Regions from separate parts of the Paenibacillus sp. W4I10 genome, predicted to be linked through region 1. Evidence: riboswitches for the same ligand, from Rfam matches in the RefSeq annotation. Region 1 holds a riboswitch; each other region holds the start of a gene.
What was found. Region 1 has a riboswitch for thiamine pyrophosphate ahead of QF049_RS19120 (ABC transporter ATP-binding protein). Riboswitches for the same ligand answer to the same signal wherever they lie in the genome.

Region 1 (5,038 bases):
GAAAGACCACTACATTTGTCTCCAAATGTGTGATCTTGAATGGCTTCTGGCTTGCTGATATAAGATATCAGGCTCCGAATCTCTGACGATAACCGCACTTTCGACACAACTCTTCCACAGCTTCCCGCCTGGAGAAGCCATATACCAGATTGTTCGCTCGCTCACCCTCAATAATCTCCGAGAATGACTTCTCGTGCACATTACCCAGGTTAATTACACCCTCGCCATCGAGACAGCATGGAACCACCGTTCCATCCACAAGCACAGCTGCCTGACCACGCAATGCATGGCAGAAGCCTTTGCCGTCATCTTCAGGTGCATCCAGACTTGGCCACTGGAACTCATGGTCCTGATTCAGGTATACATTCGGGGCAATTTTGACCCCGCTGCCTGGAACTACTTTTTCCTCAATGCGGAAGTCCAGATTGAATTCACGTTCCAGTACTTCAAGGGTCTCCCGATTTCGATTCATCTGAGCATTTGTGAAGTTATCCTGCGTCAGATTCCACAGTCGGAATGAGATGATGACATTGTGCTTAACGGCCTCGTGTACAAAGGACAAAATGTTGCTCAGGTATCCGTCACGGTCGGTTGAACCTTCATGCCCATCGAAGCTGTGCAGGGAGAAATTCATCTGCCGCAGCGCCGGTTTGCCAAGCAATTTATGCTGAGTCTTGGGCAATAGTGTACCATTCGTTGTAATGTTAACCTTGAGTCCCTTCTCATGTGCGGAATCGAGCAACAGATCTATTTTGGGATGCAACAAGGGTTCGCCTTTGACATGTAGATAAATATGTTTGGTGTGTGGTTTAACTTGTTCCAGTATATTGTTGAAGACTTCAGGGTCAATGAATCCTTTGGCACGCTGCGTCTGCGGACAGAAGCTGCAAGCCAGATTGCAGATACTCGTGATCTCAATATATACTTTTTTGAACGTTTTCAACTCGGGTCCCCATTCTGCCTAGGAGGGAGAACAATCCCACCTGCATTTTGTGATCCGGCCTATACGGGCCATCCCTATTATATCGGGTTCATGAGCCGAGGTAAATCAGAGAACTGGTTTATCTGGTTGTGTCAAAATGATTTGGCTAGTGCCAAATTAACAGATTCAATCGCATGAATACGTGTTGTATCAAATAATGGAACTTCTGAATCCTCTACTTTTACTAATAATCCAATTTCGGTGCAACCTAATATGATCCCCTCAGCTCCATCATCAACTAGCCTTTGGATCACCTTTTTATAATAATCCCTTGATAAGGGCTCAATTTTCCCTAAACATAATTCCTCATATATTATTTTATTGATAACTTTTCTATCCTCTTCATTCGGTATCAAAACCTTAATACCATTAAATTCAATTCGTTTTTTATAAAAGTCTTGTTCCATCGTATATTTAGTGCCAAGTAAACCAACCGTACTTATTTTGGACTTATGAATTTGATTTGCTGTTGAATCAGCAATATGTACAATGGGTAAACGCACTTTTTCTTCAATATGTTTAATCACTTTATGCATCGTATTTGTACAAATTACAATCATTTCTGCTCCTGCCTTTTCCAAAGACTGAGCAGCATTCCCTAATAATTCACCAGCACTTTCCCAATCACCTTCAGCTTGATAACGCTCGATTTCTTCAAAATCCACGCTATATAAAATGCATTTGGCTGAATGCAATCCTCCCAATTTTTTTTTCACTTCTTCATTAATAATTCGATAATATTCTAACGATGACTCCCAGCTCATTCCACCAATAAGACCAATCGTTTTCATATACACTCCCCCTTCCATTTAATACATTCCGAAAGCAGTATATAGAAATTTAATAGATATTGTACCGTATCTATCTGATTAAATAAACCTGCCCCAGTAAGAGGAATAGAGGGACCTGGAGCAATTCCGGCAACGGATTATTGATTATTGCTTCTACCCGAATGATCTGGCTGTACAATCCGAATAATCTGACCGGACCATTTTCACGGCTGCTTGGTTTACTCAATCATATTCCCTCCCATGTCGTAATTGTCTTGGACGAAGCGTATTATGAATCCGCGGAAAGCCAAGATCAGTACTCACATTCTTTCCGAGCGCCCCCTTTACATTCCACTTGCATGTGATATATGCTGAACACACAACTGCATATCTTGAACATTGCACTAGGGGAGCCTTACGGCTGAGACGAATCGAATGATTCGGACCCTTTGAACCTGATCTGGATCATACCAGCGGAGGGAAGTGGAGCGGCCTTTCAGTAAGCGGATTTTTTCATGTTGATGATGAAATTTAATGTGAATTGAACTTACAGACCCACTCATTTCTCCGGAAATGGGTGGGTCTTTTTCGCGTTCTGCGGGCAGATCAGAAGGTGTAATTAAAGATCCCGCAGTTTGAAGTTGAATTTGGAATAACAAGGGGGAACCGAACGAGATGGATAATAACATAACCATTCACAACATGAGCTACGCTTTCCCGGGAAAAAGGGATTCCCCCGTGCTCTCCAATGTGTCGATGCGTGTAGCCAACGGCGAATTCGTCTCGCTCATCGGCTCCAGCGGCTCCGGTAAAAGCACCCTTTTCAAGCTGCTGGCAGGCCTGCTTGAGCCAACCCACGGAACCATAGAAATTCCTTGGGTCCCTGAAGGAAAGCGACTGGGGCAGGTGGCCTACATGCCACAAAAGGACCTCCTGTTATCCTGGCGAACCGTCATGGAGAATTGCATGCTCCCCGCTGAACTTGCTCCAGAGCGGCAGGATAAGGGAAGAATTCGCGCGGACATTCTGGCTGGGCTCGACAGATTTGGCCTATCCGGCTACGCGAATGCTTACCCAGACGAGCTGTCGGGTGGCATGCGCCAGCGTGTCGCGCTGCTTCGTACTTTGCTGACAGGTGGCCAACTCATGCTGCTGGATGAACCATTCGGCGCACTCGATGCCTTAACCAAACGGGAGATGCATCGCTGGTTGTTGGAACTGTGGGAGGGCTTTGGCAAAACCGTGTTGTTCATAACGCATGACATTGAAGAGGCGCTGCTGCTCAGTGATCGGATTATCCTGTTAACTCCGGGGCGCCAAGGCCAACAGCTACAGGATTTGACGGTACCTTTGCCACGTCCAAGACATTCGGACATGATCTACGAACCGACACTCGTTCAGATGAGACGACGACTGGAGGAACAATTGCATGCGAGAAGGTAACTTGGGAGACTGCATGAAGGATAGCGTAAGGCGTTGGCTTGCCCGTTATGGTCTGTTTCTTTGGCTCCTGCTCTTGCTGCTTGTCTTCTGGGAGTGGATTGTGCGTATGGAATGGGTGCCCTCCTTCATCATTCCAGCCCCAACGGCGATTGCCAGCTCCCTGTATGAGCATCGCAACCTCCTGCTGGCTACACATCTGCCTGCTACCTTAATGGAGGTTGTTGTTGGTTTTGGCTTGTCCATTGGTGCCGGAATTGCACTTGCAACTGGTATGCATATGAATCGGTCGATTGAAAAAGCGTTATATCCCTTCATCGTAATCAGTCAGACGATCCCGCTGATTGCCCTGTCCCCCGTCTTCATCCTATGGTTTGGCTACACGCTGTGGAGCAAAGTCGCCGTGGTGTTCCTGATCGCCTTCTTTCCCATTGTGGTCAGCACCTACGATGGACTTCGCCAAGGCGATCCAGAGCAGCGTGAACTGCTGCTCACCATGGGTGCCAGCAAGTGGGATATTTTTTGCAAACTCCAGATTCCACTGGCACTTCCCTCTTTTTTCTCGGGGCTAAAGATGTCTGTGGTGTACTGCGTGGTTGGGGCAACGATTGGCGAATGGCTCGGTGGCAGCAAAGGGCTCGGATACTTCAGCCGCCGCATGTCCAGCAACATGAACACGGATGCGATGTTTGCAGCTATTGTGCTGTTATCCCTGCTGGGGATCGTTTTGTTTGTACTGATTGCCTGGCTGGAGAAACGGTTTAACACACGGTGGCATAGAGGCAAAAGAAAGACTGGATAATCTTCGAGAGTGAACCCGATTTAATGATAGGAAGTATGATTTCCAAACACTTTTTTCACATATCAGCAATTATGTTTCAGTCATCACGTTGCCCGTTAACATGCTGCTGTCCATTTTCTACAAACCCAAACGATGAAATGAGGAACTTCATTTATGACTAACAAAGGTATATACTCCCTGCTTCCCATCATGCTCATTAGCCTTTTGCTGATAGTCAGTGGATGCAGCACCACGAATACCAGCAATAACACGCCAACAACAGACTCTGCAACCAATGCACAACAAACAGACAAGTCTGCAACCGAACCAGCATCAGACGCCAAAGATAAACTGTCCATCATGCTCGACTGGTACCCGAATGCAGTACACTCCTTCATCTATGTGGCTCAGGAAAAAGGGTACTTCGCAGACCAAGGTCTGGATGTCGAAATTCAGATGCCTGCGGATACCAATGATTCACTCAAACTTGTTGCTGCCGGTAAAATTGATCTGGCTCTAAGCTACCAGCCCCAAATCTTGCTCGCGCGTGGCGAGAACATTCCTGTACGATCCATTGCTGCTGTTGTTCGGCATCCACTTGTGCATCTGTTAACCGAAGCAAATGGCAACGTGAGTTCACCCAAAGATCTTGACGGTAAAACTGTCAGTTATTCTTCGATTCCACTGTATGAAGCGATGGTACGTACAATGATTAGCCATGATGGCGGCAATCCCGATAACATGAATCTGGTTGACGTTGGATTCGATCTGATTCCTTCACTGGCTTCCGGACAGGCGGATGCAATTATGGGTGGTTTTATTAACCATGAACAATTGATTCTCGAGAAAGAAGGCCATGCCATGAAATCGATTAACCCTGTCGACTATGGTGTGCCTGATTATTATGAATTGGTCCTGACCGCAAGTGAAGCTGGCATTGAAGCAAAAAAAGACCAACTTACCCGGTTCGTCAAAGCGATCCAGGAAGGACAGAAATATGTAACTGAGCATCCAGAAGAAGCCTTGAATATTCTGCTCGCTCATGAGAATCAAACGTCTCCGCTT
Region 2 (5,038 bases), 3.1 Mb from region 1:
AGATATGGATAGGTTGCCGAAGTACCGCAGGAAGGACAGTCTTGCTTTTTCGCACCATCCACATTGATGGATATGTATTCGTTCCTCCACACGTCAAATGACAATAACTTACGTCTCAATGCATTTGCATTGCCGCTAAGTAACTTCATCGCTTCTGCGGTCTGATTCGCTGTTACCATCTGTACCGCTTGAGGTATGATGCCAGACGTATCACAGGTATCTCCACCCAGAGGGACTTCACCCAGCAAACAATTTAAACATGGCGTATCTCCAGGCATAAATGTATAGGTAATACCGTAACTACCTACGCATCCACCATAAATCCAGGGAATACGGTGCTTCTGTGCCATGTCGTTAATGAGTAGTCGGGTATCAAAGTTATCCGTTGCATCCATGATCAAGTCTGTATGCTGAACGAGTTCTTCCAACTCATCTACTCTGACATCCAACACTTTCCCTTCCACATGGACCGTGGAATTAATGGCAGATAAACGTTTTTCCGCCGCCATTGCCTTCGGTATCCGCTCCATCGCGTCCTGTTCTACATATAATTGCTGCCGCTGCAGGTTACTCCACTCCACATAATCACGATCCACAATCGTTAAGTGTCCGACTCCTGAACGAACTAACGTTTCTGCAATTCCTGTTCCGAGTGCGCCAGCACCTACAATTAAAACTCTGCTGCCCTTTAATCTGGCCTGGCCTTCCTTGCCAAGTGGCGCGTACCGTTCCTGTCTGGAATAACGATCGGCCTGCTCGGAAGATGTTATTTGATCTGTCATGTATGAACCATTCCTTCCACCGGACTACTGGCTGCTGCATAACGCTTTACGGGAATCATGCCTGCCTCATATGCCAATCTACCCGCTTCTACCCCCAATCGCATCGCTTTAGCCATGCTCACTGGATCCCCTGATCCGGATACGGCTGTATTTAACAATACGCCATCTGCACCAAGTTCCATCGCATAAGCAGCATCTTTTGGGGAGCGCAACCCTGCATCCACAATCACAGGCACAACGGCCTGCTCAATGATGATCTCAAGGTTATAGGGATTGATAATGCCTCTTCCCGCTCCGATGGGAGAAGCGCCAGGCATTACAGCATGTACGCCAAGCGATTGTAGCCTTTTCGCCAGAATGACATCATCTGAAATATAAGGCAATACTGTGAAGCCCTTTTCAAGCAAAATTTCGCAAGCCTTGTACGTTTCAATCGGATCTGGGAGTAACGTAATTCCATCTCCGATGACTTCGACTTTTATCATATCACAAAGTCCTGAAGCCCGCGCAAGCTCGGCAATCCGCACCGCCTCTTCCGCATTTGAAGCTCCAGCCGTATTCGGAAGAAGAGTGTATTTGTCCAGATCCAACGTATCCAGGAAATGCTTCTGGTTACGTTCCTCCAGATTCAGACGACGAACAGCAAAGGTTAAAACTTCCGTTTCAGATGCTTCCACAGCCTGACTTTGCACTTCCAGATCCGAAAACTTGCCTGTTCCGAGCAACAATCTGGACTCAAACGTATATTTACCAATGTTCAACATCATCAACCGCCTCCTACAAAATGTACAATCTCAATTCGATCGCCTTCTCTTAATGCAGTCGTTTCATGATACTCACGGGTTAAAATATGCTTGTTCAGCTCTACAACTACAGTCTTGACTTGCAGATCAAAAGATTTAAGCAGTTTATCCACACGATTCAATCTGTCTTCAATCTCCATCCGTTGACCATTAACGATGATATTCACTGCACCACTCCCTTTCTGTTCAATCGCTCCGGACTCAGCGCCTCAATTCCGAGTTCTTCTGAGCTTTTGCCAGCGAGCAACTCAGCGATAAGCCTGCCTGTTATCGCACTAAGCAAGATACCGTTGCGGTAATGCCCAAAGGCGGCGAACAGCCCGGGTATACTCTTGCAAGCACCTACATAAGGCAATCCATCTGGAGTTGCTGGTCTCACGCCTGCCCACGCTCGTATAAATTGTGCTTCTTTCATCCCAGGCACCCAGTGGGTAGCCGCTGTTAGCAGCTTCTGAACACCCTGTACAGAAACGTTCAAATCCGTTCTGCCTGGCAGACTGGTTGCCCCAAGCCAAACTTCACCATTGGCTTTGGGAACAATATAGATATCCTCTGCATACACCGTTCTGTCAGGTCTGTACCCTGCATGTTCATCTGAGAACTGAACGGCGGCTATTTCACCTTTCACCGACCACACGGGCAAGCTCAGATTTACATGTCTCATCAACTCTTCACTCTGTAATCCAGCCGCTATAATGACATGTTTGCATTTCATCTCACCGATCGATGTGGTGATCCCCTGCACGCCGTGTTCGTTTGCTTGCACACGTATATCCTGTATGTCCTCCATAACCCGTGCTCCCAATGTTTGAGCGGATTCGGCGTATGCCTTCGTTAGATGGACTGGAAGGATTTCACTCTCGTAAGGTCTGTAATAGGCTCCATACGTATCTCTGTTGAGCCATGATGCCTCATGTTGTACAACGGAACGATCCCACCACACCTCATCAGCAGAAGCAGACAAAGCAAACTTCCGATTGTCCTTATAACTACTTAATTCACTGTATGAACGAAAAGGAGTTAGGAATCCCTGGCGTTGCAGACCAGTCTCTACCTCACTGAGTGTAGCCATTAGCACTTGTTGCTCGATAAGTAATTGTCTACTCTGCCTGGCAAGCTTAGCCATCAAAGGATGAGCAAAATCCTCACTATCTGCCGCCAGCATTCCAGCCGCCGCGCAAGACGTGCCTCCTGCAATCGCCGAACGCTCAAGCAACAGCACATCCTGTCCACGGGAAGCAAGCTCATACGCAATGGCACATCCAACAACGCCTCCTCCTACAATAATCGTTTCTGCATGAATTTTATCCGGTTTATCAGTAACGATCTCTTTCATCCTCTCATCTCCTTGATTCAGCGCCTCAGAATTTCTGTAGCAACGATAGCCTGCTTTAATAATGCAGCCGCCCGATCCGGGGAATCGCTCGCCCATACATTCGAGATCAAAGCGACTCCCTGTGCGCCTGCGGAGCGAATCGCGTGAATGTTTCCCGGCTCAATGCCCCCGATCGCAATGACAGGAATGGAGACACCCCTGCACACTTCAGCCAGAGCATATAATCCTCTTGGTTCAAGACCAGGCTTACTGTTGGTTGAGTAGACATGCCCGAAGAAAAGGTAATCGGCTCCCCGTTCTTCAGCGATTTTTGCCTCATCGATTGAATGAACAGATACACCCAGACGAAGGCGCTGCACATTGCTTTTAACAGCAGGGTTATAGTTTCGTATCGCATCTTGCCCCCAATGTACACCGCCATAGATGTCATTCTGTGAAGGCAGCTCTGAACCATTGATAACGATGCGACAAGATGGAACGCCAACGCTACGCAGACTTTCAGCCCAACCAATCTTGTCTTGCCATGTGAGTTGTTTTTCTCGTATGTGAATATAGTCCACCCAAGACCAAACGTCCTTTGCAGCTTTTACAAAAGATGCTTGATCCCCTGCACCCGTAGATACAACATGCAATTCAAATGATTCGTGAACATGTTCATGAGAAATTACCGTACTGTTCATCTCCTTCCAGGCGTGAATGCTATGAAAAATACAAAAAAGCCACTCCCGTAGGGGAGTGGCTGCGTATTAATTATAGGACCAGATGACTGACTGAAGCATACAGTTCATTTCGTGCAATAAAGCTATAGACCTTATAGCCTTAACGTTATACACGCAACTGCATGTTTCAATTCGTTAAGCAGACGGTTGAAATCCTTTCGAATTGCCGTTGCTCACGTCATTCACTGAAACGCGCTCGCCACTTCCCTACGCTGGTATGATCCAGATCAGGTGCAAAGGGTCCGGAATCGCATTCTTCCATCTCAGCCGCATCGTGCGGCCCCCCTAGTGTTCATATGAAGTTGTAGCCTATGTTACCATAGACGGATTTTTTTGTCACCGTCATTTCTGTTAAACATTGTCTTGAATCGTCTAGTTTTTCTCAGACCACTCTTCGACATTCCATGTTTTGGTAACCCAACCCTCGTAGAAATCAGGTTCATGAGATACCAGTAACACCGTTCCCTTGAATTCTTGCAAAGCACGCTGTAACTCCGCTTTAGCTGTGACATCGAGATGGTTTGTCGGCTCATCGAATAAAATCCAGTTGCTTTCACGCATCAAGAGTTTGCATAAACGAACCTTGGCTTGCTCTCCACCACTCAGCATGTTAAGAGGACGGGTAATGTGCTCATTTTTCAACCCACAGCGAGCGAGATGACCCCGGACCTCATTCTGGGTCAAATGTGAAAATTCATTCCAGACATCCTCAATGGGCGTGATATTCCCAGCACGAACTTCCTGCTCAAAATAGGCCGTTTCGAGATAATCTCCCAAAAAGGTCTTTCCACTGAGTGGAGATATTTTTCCCAGGATGGTTTTCAACAGCGTCGATTTACCGACACCATTACAACCTACGATGGCAATTTTCTCACCACGTTCAATTGTCATCGTCATTTTGGGCAGCAAAGGATACGTATATCCAATTTCGAAATCAATACCCTCAAAGACCGTTTTGCTACTCGCGCGGGCATCCTTGAATTTGAACGTTGGTTTAGCCGCCTCATCTGGACGATCAATACGTTCAATTCTGTCCAGCTGTTTCTCCCGGCTCTTCGCTCGACCTGAAGTTGAAGCACGTGCCTTGTTACGCTGAATGAAATCTTCCTGCTTCTTGATGTACTCTTGCTGCTTCTCGTATGCATCAATATGCTGGGCTTTATTCATATCAGCCATCTCAAGGAACTTGTTATAGTTCGCTGCATATCTCGTTAATTTGGCAAATTCCAAATGATAAATGACATTTACGACTTCATTCATGAATTCCGTGTCATGGGAGATTAAGAGAAACGCATGCGGATAGTCCTTCAGGTAACGTGACAGCCATTCAATATGCTCTACATCCAGATAGTTAGTCGGCTCATCTAGCAAAAGAGCTGTAGGTTTCTCGAGCAGAAG
Region 3 (5,038 bases), 450 kb from region 1:
GATCAGGCTTAACTGGGTGGAGTTTTTCACCGTGCTTTTGCTCCATTACACTTGCTCCTCGTCCAGGCTGGACTTGTTCGTCCTGTTGCCGATTCATATGGTCATCACTTCCTAATATACAGATTACATTACATGCTTTACTACCGCTTCTGTGGCCGCCAGCGCACGAGCAGCTTCTCCAGAAGGGCAATGAACAGGAAGAGCAGCAAGCTGAGCGCGACAATAATCATGATCGCCACGAATAGGCGGTCCGTACGATAAGCCGACTTTTGCAGCATCATATAATAACCAATACCCTTGTCTGCGCCAATCCATTCGGCGATGATGGCACCCATCACGCTATAGGTAGCAGCGATTTTGACACCGGAGAACACGGATGGCAGCGCATGGGGAAGCTCCAGCTTCCAGAAGATATGATGACGTTTCGCACCAGCCATGCGCATATAGTTCATCATCGCTGCATCTGTACGGGTCAAGCCGTCCATGGCTGCCACTGCAACGGGGAAGAAGCAGACGAGGATGATGGTAATCAGCTTGGGCAACAGCCCGAATCCGAACCAGATTAACAGGAGCGGCGCGAGCGCGATGGTTGGGATATTTTGACTAAGAATAAGTAAAGGGTACAGGGCCGACTTGAGAAAAGGAACCAAATGCAGCACCATTGCAATCAGTAATCCGACCGCTGTTCCAGCGGCGAATCCGATAAGCGTTAACTGAATGGTTGCGGAAGCGTGCATGCCAAGCCGTTCGGCCTGAGTTGCCGCTTCGCGGGCGATATCGGACGGTGCAGGCAGCATCCATTTCTCAATATGGAAGAGGGAGACGGCTCCCTGCCATATCGCTATAAAGAGAATAACCGCCACAATGGGCGGCCATACACTTTTGAAATAGGTATGCATTAGCGATACTTCTCCGTCAGGGTATCCATGCTTAAGCCAGTAGGGCTATGGGCGATTTTGATCTGGGAGATGATGCTTGGACTGCCAGCCTCCACGAGTACCTCGTGCATTTTACGGACAACCTCCAGCAGTTCCTCCAGTTCCCCCTCTATCGTGGTGTCGAGCGCGTTCACCTGATATTTCAGGCCGGATTGCTGAATAACTTCAATGGCGCGATCTACGTAAGGATAAGAGTTCTCGCCATTTGGCGTTTTCGGAATAACCTGAATGCTAAGTAATGTGCTTGCCATGAGAGATCACGGCTCCTTTCGTGATATATAAAATGAACCAATGACTGTTACACTTGCCACTTCGATGACAGAATAACCTTCCAATCGCTGTTATCCCCAGATTTTTTTGATTCCCTTTCTCTAAGGGAAAATCCGGTGATAAAGGCGACCGCTTCGCTTTTTCACGTTATTTCTGTCCTCTCCGTCCTCGTGTAAATATTAAGTTCGTTTTATATGAGAAATTTTATTGGGGTAAAAACTCGTTTGTGTATGCCTTGCTCACATCGATCTGTTCATCCAGCAGTTTTTTGCTAAACATCCAGTCGGTGTAGTTCTGCCACACTTCCTGTTTTTGTTCTCCCCAGCGCGGGGCGTCATCCGTGTACTTTGGACTAAGCCATTTCTGGCTTGCCAGTACCAAGTCTTTATCCAGATCCGGGACGGCCTTGATCAGAATATTCGCTGCGTCTTCGGGATGATCAATTGCGTATTGATATCCTTCTGAAGTGGCTTTCAGGAATGCTTTCACCAACTCAGGGTCGTTCTGAATCGTCTGCTCGTTTGTTACGAGGACAGGCGTGTAGTAATCCAATGCATCTGAATAATCCTTCACATACAACATGTCGATGGGTTCCCCGCGCAGTTCGGCTTCAATACCCGTCCAGGCGTAGAAAATCCACGCGAAATCAATGTCTCGTTTCACTGCGGTGAAAAAGTCAGCGTCACCCATGTTAATGTTTTTCACTTTGGATACATCGGCTCCGTCGCCTTCCATAATGGATTGCATCACGGCTTCTTCGACTGGGGAACCCCAACCGCCATAGGTTTTACCTTCAAAATCTTTCGGTGACTTGATATTCCGATCCGCCGGAGCAGCGAAACCAGATGTATTATGCTGAATAACTGCTGCGATGGAGACCAATGGAACACCCTGTGTGCGGGCTTGAGTTACACTCTCCTGATAACTTACGCCAAAAGGCACTTCATTCGAGGCAACCATTGTATCTGCGCCACCGGCACCTGGTTGTACAATCTCTACATTCAAGCCCTCAGCCTTGTAAAAACCTTGATCCACAGCCGCATACAGGCCGGTATGATTCGTATTTGGTGTCCAGTCGAGCACCACTTTAATATCTTTCAGGGCGGCAGTATCACCTTCGTTGCTACTTTCCGTATTTGTGTTGCCGTTCTGCCCAGCTGGGGCAGCTTCTTTGCCACCACATGCGGCTACAGTCACCATAAGCACGCATAAGAGCAACAATCCCATCGTTTTACGCCATTTCATCTGTGGTTCTCTCCTTCGGTATGTCCGGCCGATTGGCACGGGGTACTCCTTGGCTTCATATCCAATCATCTTGCATAAATCGACAGATTTATACCAGTTGAGATCTGGATAACGTCACTTTTTTAGCTCTCTGGCTATATAAAAGAACATTAAAAAAGCGTCCCGTAATCCGGGACGCGTGCAGGCGTTAGAGAGGTGGCGTTCAGCATAGGGCTGTGCCATTTCGATATACTCCGATTCCTACGCTGGCATGATCCAGATCAGGTCTAAGGGTTAGTATCTTGGTGGGATACACTCTCAGCCGGCCAATTCCGACTCCCCTGGGAAACTATGAAGTTACGGGCATTACTAGGTGTAATTATAGGCCAGCGGGTGGAACGTGTCCAGTCAGGAACTGGATGGGGACACGTATGAACTTATCAAACAGGCCGTTATACATATGTATAACAGCCTGAATAATTATCGTGGCGAATCATATAAGGAAATCTGGCTGAGTGCAAAAGCATCGGATTTTGGTTCATAGCCTACCTGTTTCTGAGTGGTTTCCAGATTCAATCGTTTAAACCGGTTATTCGAGATCCCATGCAGTATGGTGAAGGGTTCCAGATCGGTAGTTGTAATTGCTTTGAGCATCAAATCACACAAGTCAGCCGGACTAATATACGCGCTTATATCCCTTGCCTCCAGCGCTGGTCCGTCCGGTTGAAAATCATCATATGCACCTATACGTATTGCTACACTTTGTAAACCTTCGGTATACGCAAAATAGGAAGCGAGCGATTCTCCAAAACATTTGCTAACCCCGTACAAATTCCGTGGGCGTGTTGGCATGTCCGGGTAGACTTGAGCATCAATGGGATACCCCTCAATCGTCTGTGCACTGCTTGCAAGAATGACTCTTCGTACACCTTGGTCTTTAGCTGCACGGAATACATTAAATGTACCTTTGATATTGATGTCCAACAACGATTCATAAAATCCGGCATTCGGGGAAGGATCTCCCGCCAGATGTACAACTACATCCATGCCTTCGCAAGCATGCTGACAGGCTTCGGGATCTGTCACATCCAATGTCATGATCTCATGGCCGGTCCCTTGATACGTATGCAGTCTGTCGATATTCAAATCCGTTAGTCGCAGGTGATATGCTTCTGACAAGTGTTGGGACAAGTCACGGCCAATTTTCCCGGCTGCGCCGGTAATTAAAATGTTCATACATCAACTCCTATTCTTAGCGCTGGAAGAACTCAATCCATTCCTTTTCAGGTCCATAGATGAAGAAATAGCGGTAACCGTTAGGCAGTGTAATAATCTCTCCATCAATAAATTCGGCTTCGGTGGATTGAATGCGTTTGTACTCAGAATCAAGATCATCCACGTGGATGGCAAAATGGTGCACAGTTCCTTCGGCAGGCAGCTTGTCGCTGTATCCTTGAATTAACTCAATCTCAGTCTCGTTACTTCCATTGAAGCCAAGGAAGGCGAGCTGAATGACCCCGTTGGTATGGGTTACCCGGTCTTTCAATTCAAGACCAACAATCTCCGTATAGAAACGCAGCGTGGTCTCCAGATCACGAACGGCAATACCGACGTGGTCAATGCGTTTTTGAAAACTCATAATCCAAATCCTCCTTATGTAGTGAGTGTTTATACCATATTAAGGGATATCATAGGGCTGTACTACATGGTTGTCAAATCCAGTTTTAATTCGGAAAAACCACAATTGTTCACAGAATGTTCACTTATGTAGAGGGTTTCGTCATCTCTATAATTACGAAGGTAAACGGAGAGGATGAGAGAATTGCCAACAAGCAAGAAGGAACAAATTATTTTCGGATTAATGGTGTGTACAGGAATGGTCTTGGTCATGATGTTCTTCAATCTATGGCACAGTGGGCTACTCGGCAAGATGTCCCCGCTTGAAATACTGCTTCAATTCATATTATGTTTTGTCATCGCGTTTCTGGTGGAGTCATTCATTGTCGGACCTGTAGCGAGAAAGATTGCTTTTTCCTTGCCCTTTGACAAGTCCAACAAGATTTTGGGTGTGCTTGCTATGTCATTTTTTATGGTGATTGGCATGGTTCTGATCATGTCCTTGTATGGAATGATCTCGGCATATCTCGCTGATCAATTAAGTGGGTCATCCGTACTCCGTACGTATCTCCATACAATCGCTCGTAACTTCAGCCTGGCGCTTCCATATCAGTTGATCGTTCTGGGACCACTCGTGCGATATGTATTTGGTAAATTCATCAAGGATAACGGGCCTGTAATGCCTGTCGTTAACAAAAGTGTGTGATTCGGTTGGCCATAAGTATTTCCTGGGCAATCTTGTGCAAATGAATAGATCGTATTCTCACCTTTAATGAAGGTGATCAGAGAGGCAAAGATAGGGCACTCGCCATCATTATTACAACGCTAACGAATCGAGGACATCTTATTCGGCCAGTTTCTAAGGGAATGAAAACCTAACGAATCTCAGCGGTGTTATTATGCAAAAAAACCTCCAACGAGGCATTTAATTGAAGCTAATTATCTATAATAACGTCTCTAGGATTCGTTAGATTTCAAACATGCAGAAA
Region 4 (5,038 bases), 220 kb from region 1:
GCACTCGGAGGAATACCCACCGCAAATGCTGTGCAGGAGTAGCCATTGGCCTGGCTACTCTTATTGGTGTGTACTTACATTCATTTTATTAAACATCTGCTAGACAATCAACCATAATGCTGATAAAAAGTATCAGGAAGCTGATCAATAAGATGAAGAAGACGACATGATAGCAGTATTCTCACCTTCAAACGATGTCAGACTGCCCAGCTTGCGCTGTAACGGCGCCTAGGACCGTGTCCGATATTCCTCGGCCTTTTCCTGCATGCCCGCTGCTACAGCCTCATTCTCGGACAATCCCTTATCCGCCGCAAAGGCCCGAATGTCCTGCGTGATGCGCATACTACAGAACTTTGGTCCGCACATGGAGCAGAAATGAGCTTCTTTGGCTCCTTCTGCTGGCAGCGTCTCATCATGGTAGGACAGCGCACGTTCAGGGTCCAATGACAGGTTGAACTGGTCACGCCAGCGGAACTCGAAGCGTGCCTTGGACAATGCGTCATCCCGGCGTTGAGCACGTGGATGGCCTTTCGCCAGATCGGCGGCGTGGGCCGCGATCTTGTAGGCGATAACCCCTTCGCGCACATCATCCTTGTTGGGCAGGCCCAAATGTTCTTTTGGCGTAACATAACAGAGCATCGAGGTGCCGAACCAGCCAATCATAGCCGCACCAATGGCGGATGTGATGTGATCGTAACCCGGGGCAATGTCGGTCGTTAGCGGTCCCAGCGTATAGAACGGCGCCTCTTGGCAAATCTCCATCTGCAAGTCCACATTCTCTTTGATCTTATGCATCGGCACGTGACCCGGGCCTTCGATCATCACCTGCACATCATGTTTCCATGCGATCTGCGTCAGTTCCCCAAGCGTAGCCAGTTCTGCCATCTGAGCTTCGTCATTGGCATCGTAGATACTGCCTGGACGAAGTCCATCTCCTAGCGAAAACGCCACATCATACCTTTTCATAATCTCGCAGATTTCTTCAAAATGGGTGTACAAAAAATTCTCCTGATGATGCGCAAGGCACCATGCTGCCATAATGGACCCACCGCGAGACACAATGCCTGTCATCCGCTTGGCGGTCATCGGGATATAACGCAGCAGCACGCCTGCATGAATCGTAAAGTAGTCCACGCCCTGCTCTGCCTGCTCTATGAGCGTGTCACGGTATAACTCCCAGGTCAGCGCTTCCGCTTCGCCATTCACCTTCTCCAGCGCTTGATACAGCGGTACCGTACCAATCGGCACAGGAGAATTACGGATGATCCATTCCCGGGTGGTATGAATGTTTTTGCCTGTGGACAGATCCATCACGGTATCCGATCCCCAGCGTACTGCCCAAGTCATCTTCTCCACCTCTTCCTCGATGGAAGAGGATACGGCAGAGTTCCCTATGTTGGCATTGATCTTCACGTGAAAATGACGACCGATCAACATCGGCTCACTCTCCGGGTGATTGATGTTGGATGGCAGAATGGCCCGTCCACTCGCCAGCTCCTGCCTCACAAATTCCGGTTCCACGCCTTCACGAATGGCGGCGAATTCCATCTCTGCCGTGATGACTCCCTGTCTCGCGTAGTGCATCTGGGTCACACAGCGTCCTGTCTGTGCTCGCAGCGGTTTGCCACGTAATCCGGGATACTCTTCGGCGCCGGCTCTCTTCCCTCCAGGCTTCAGTCCGTTATCCTCCGGTTTAACCGTACGGCCCTGATAAGCTTCGACATCGCCACGCTCTGTGATCCAACGGGTGCGCAGGGCTGGCAGACCTGCACGGATATCCGCATGAAATGCGGGATCGGTCATAGGGCCGCTCGTATCGTAGACACGCAGCGGTTCGTTATGCTCCACCCCTTGGGGAGTATTCGTGTCATGAAGGGCTATCTCACGCTCCGGTACAGCAATGTCCGGCCGTGAGCCCTGAATGTAGACTTTGCGGCTGCCCGGAAAGGGCTGAACCCGTCCGGCCGCTCCTGTTTCTTTTTCCACCTGCTGATCGTTATGTTCCTGTTCCATCGCTTGTTGTCCCGTTTGATTTCCTGTACTCATGTTCGCTTGTCTCCTCCTCAGTGTTCATCGCTTGTTTGGTTGGTATCGTCATTAGCTCACTTACGTACCTGTCCCAAATCATGCAGAGCGCAGAGAAGAAAGAGCGATCCTACGCCAGACCAGGAGAGACACTTTTCATGTACAGTTAACAACAGACCGGAAGTCAGCACAGATCATGGATCTATGGTGACTTCTCTCTCATCATCCATGCCCACTTTCGCAGGTTATTGAAAAAGAAGTCGTTGGAGTACGTGCTATATCGCCCGTTCACTGTATATAAAAAAGCCGGTCCCCGAAGGAACCGACTTTTAATGTCCATCACCAATAATGCACCTTCATGCAGCTCCTTAACGGAGCCCTACAAGGGTCACATCATGTGGTGGTTGTGGTCATATCGCCGATTACTTCCCTACGCTGGTATGATCCAGATCAGGTGCAAAGGGTCCGGAATCTCATGCGATTCCGTCTCAGTCCGGACAGTTCGGACTCCCCCAGTAACGTTAACAAGTTGCGGCACACACATGCCGCCGTTCATATTCAATGAAGCTGGCCCCGCTGGGCCGTCCATTACAGAGTAGCGCAACCGGAACATAAAAACAACCTTTATATTCCAGAACACCAACTCAATTTGGAGAAAAACCTTACATCAGCATCAGGATAACATGAGTCCCATCTGCGTAGCAGCATCCTTCAACACTGGTGCGTATTCATGCAATGTCTCCTGCGAAAGTCGGCTGACAGGTCCCGAGACCGAGAGCGCAGCTGCAATATTGCCTCTGCGATCCATAATCGGCACCGATACCGCCGCAGCTCCCGGCTCACGTTCCTCGTAACTCGTGGCATATCCGTTATCCCGGATGTCTCCCATCTGTGCCAAATACACCGCTGGATCGATAAACACCGGCCATTCCGGCCCGTTCATCAGTTCTTCACGATCCTCGTCCGTGGCAAACGCCATCAAGACTTTGCTGGAAGCGCCCACAGACAGCGGGAGTCTAACACCGACGGGAGCGACTCGGCGAATCGCCTGATCACTTTGCACAGCCTGAATCCGTATCCGTTCACTGCCATCACGCAGGTACAGACTCACGGTCTCCCCCAATCGATCTCTCAGTCGCTCCATCGCAGGCAGCAGCAGAATAGCCGGATCATCACTGCGGGACATATGAGCCGACAGCTCCCAGATTCGGATACCAAGTCGGTACTTCTCTGTTGCTGCATCGCGGATCACGAACCCTCGGTCCTCCAGCGTAGCCATCAAACGATGTACTGTACTTTTGTGCAGGCCGATCTGGCTGGCAATTTCGGTGAGTCCCAGATCACTGCGTGTGGTAAAACATAATAATATATCCAGCGCCCGTTCCACAGCCCGGACGGTTAACTTGCGATCTTCCATGGCATAATGCCCTCCTCATGTTTCATCACATGAAACTTGGTTACATAAATTATATGAGAAACGGTCTCATCTGTAAACCAAAAAGAGCCAAAATCGAAGTAGGCTAACGTGTAAATTTTTCCTTTTTATAAGACTTAATCCCCTGTAATTTACACACTAAGGTAATGTTACCCATATATCTTAAGAACTATATAACAATTGCGTAACAAATGCCCTCAATCAATTGACTTTGACTATACTGGAACATACGATAAAGATATATTACATTAAGATATCGCTCTGAAGCAGGCTCTGAAATCGACGCAATTCTCTTTTCATGTCGTTGTTATCTTCAACTGAACTTCAAAGGAGGGGCATTCATGTATCAAACATCCCAGAGCGAAGCCCCGCTGCAAACAAAAGTGTCCGATCTGCCCTCTTCCCTATCACCGAGGCTGATTCGATTCAAACATATTATCGTAGCGTTGCTGCTCTCCGTTGTATTTTTTCTACTGTTTTGTTTTATTGCACTGCATGGTTACATCGCATGGGTATTATCCAATCCAACGGTAGCACCGGTCTTCTCCAATCCGATGCAGGCCAAGAACATGAAGTACGAAGACATCACGTTCCCGGCAGCAGATGGCAGCCGGACGATGCAGGGTTGGTATATACCTGCTGACAATGCTGCAAGCAAAACGATTATTTTCAGTCACGGCTATGGTGCCAATCGTGAAGAAACATGGGTACCCATGTATGACCTGGCACACTATGCCCATCAACTTGGGTTTAACGTGGTCATGTTCGATTATGGCTTCGCCTCACAGGTGAACAAAGCTGTAGCCACAGGTGGCAAAGCTGAGTCACAGCAATTGCTGGGTGCCATCCAGTTCGCCAAGCAGCGCGGTGCGCAGGAACTGGTTGTCTGGGGTTTCTCCATGGGTGCCGGTACGGCGCTACAAACTGGACTTATTACGAAGGAAGTGGATGCAATGATTCTGGACAGTGCGTTCCTGCTGGAGCCAGATACGCTGTACCACAACATTCACAACCAGATCGATCTCCCGCGTCAGCCTACACTGGAGATCATGAAGCTGTTGTTCCCTGTTCTGAATGGTACCGGATTGCAACAGATCCCGTATCAGGAAGTGAAAAAGGAAGATTATCCGTTCCCGATTTTCTTCATCCATGGTACAGAGGACGAGAAGGCGCCTTATCCAATTGCGGAGCAACTCGCCGCCAACCAGACCAATCCGTACTCCGATGTATGGATTGTCCAGGATGCGCATCATGAGTTGATCTTCCGGGAGCATCCAAAGGAATATCTGCGCCGTGTCTCAACTTTCCTGAGTCATGTAACGAAGACAAGCAGTGACGATGTACAGAACACGAATAATGGAGAATAACCAAATTTCAATCATCGAATTTTTTCCAGAGCCCTCGGGGGCTCTTTTTTTTTGCACTCATAGGACAACAAGCTCGCGGAATATACTCTTGGGACGCATGAACAGACAGTCTGCATGCAATGAATTTCATCTGAAGGAGGTTCAACATAGATGAACTGGTATGGATATGGTCACCTGCTGCCTCTGCGGACATTGGAGGAAATCCGTTTCT

Region 2: another riboswitch for thiamine pyrophosphate. It lies ahead of QF049_RS05415 (thiamine phosphate synthase); the one in region 1 lies ahead of QF049_RS19120 (ABC transporter ATP-binding protein).
Region 3: another riboswitch for thiamine pyrophosphate. It lies ahead of QF049_RS21090 (ABC transporter substrate-binding protein); the one in region 1 lies ahead of QF049_RS19120 (ABC transporter ATP-binding protein).
Region 4: another riboswitch for thiamine pyrophosphate. It lies ahead of thiC (phosphomethylpyrimidine synthase ThiC); the one in region 1 lies ahead of QF049_RS19120 (ABC transporter ATP-binding protein).

What each region holds. Positions count from the first base shown of each region.
Region 1 is NZ_JAUSXX010000001.1:4,258,852-4,263,889, forward strand. Features, by position in the region: gene QF049_RS19105 (radical SAM/SPASM domain-containing protein) at 68-943, opposite strand; gene QF049_RS19110 (aspartate/glutamate racemase family protein) at 1,075-1,773, opposite strand; gene QF049_RS19115 (hypothetical protein) at 1,844-1,999, opposite strand; TPP riboswitch at 2,149-2,251, shown strand; gene QF049_RS19120 (ABC transporter ATP-binding protein) at 2,428-3,195, shown strand; gene QF049_RS19125 (ABC transporter permease) at 3,182-3,994, shown strand; gene QF049_RS19130 (ABC transporter substrate-binding protein) at 4,148-5,038, shown strand, end outside.
Region 2 is NZ_JAUSXX010000001.1:1,172,018-1,177,055, reverse strand. Features, by position in the region: gene QF049_RS05435 (ThiF family adenylyltransferase) at 1-782, opposite strand, end outside; gene QF049_RS05430 (thiazole synthase) at 779-1,546, opposite strand; gene thiS (sulfur carrier protein ThiS) at 1,549-1,752, opposite strand; gene thiO (glycine oxidase ThiO) at 1,749-2,921, opposite strand; gene QF049_RS05415 (thiamine phosphate synthase) at 2,939-3,601, opposite strand; TPP riboswitch at 3,828-3,937, opposite strand; gene QF049_RS05410 (ABC-F family ATP-binding cassette domain-containing protein) at 4,013-5,038, opposite strand, start outside.
Region 3 is NZ_JAUSXX010000001.1:4,709,087-4,714,124, reverse strand. Features, by position in the region: gene QF049_RS21105 (ABC transporter ATP-binding protein) at 1-97, opposite strand, end outside; gene QF049_RS21100 (ABC transporter permease) at 141-899, opposite strand; gene QF049_RS21095 (MTH1187 family thiamine-binding protein) at 899-1,189, opposite strand; gene QF049_RS21090 (ABC transporter substrate-binding protein) at 1,413-2,453, opposite strand; TPP riboswitch at 2,673-2,785, opposite strand; gene QF049_RS21085 (NAD-dependent epimerase/dehydratase family protein) at 2,913-3,668, opposite strand; gene QF049_RS21080 (VOC family protein) at 3,685-4,071, opposite strand; gene QF049_RS21075 (DUF2798 domain-containing protein) at 4,246-4,755, shown strand.
Region 4 is NZ_JAUSXX010000001.1:4,482,243-4,487,280, forward strand. Features, by position in the region: gene thiC (phosphomethylpyrimidine synthase ThiC) at 229-2,013, opposite strand; TPP riboswitch at 2,436-2,549, opposite strand; gene QF049_RS20075 (IclR family transcriptional regulator) at 2,699-3,442, opposite strand; gene QF049_RS20080 (alpha/beta hydrolase) at 3,802-4,827, shown strand; gene QF049_RS20085 (Fe-Mn family superoxide dismutase) at 4,978-5,038, shown strand, end outside.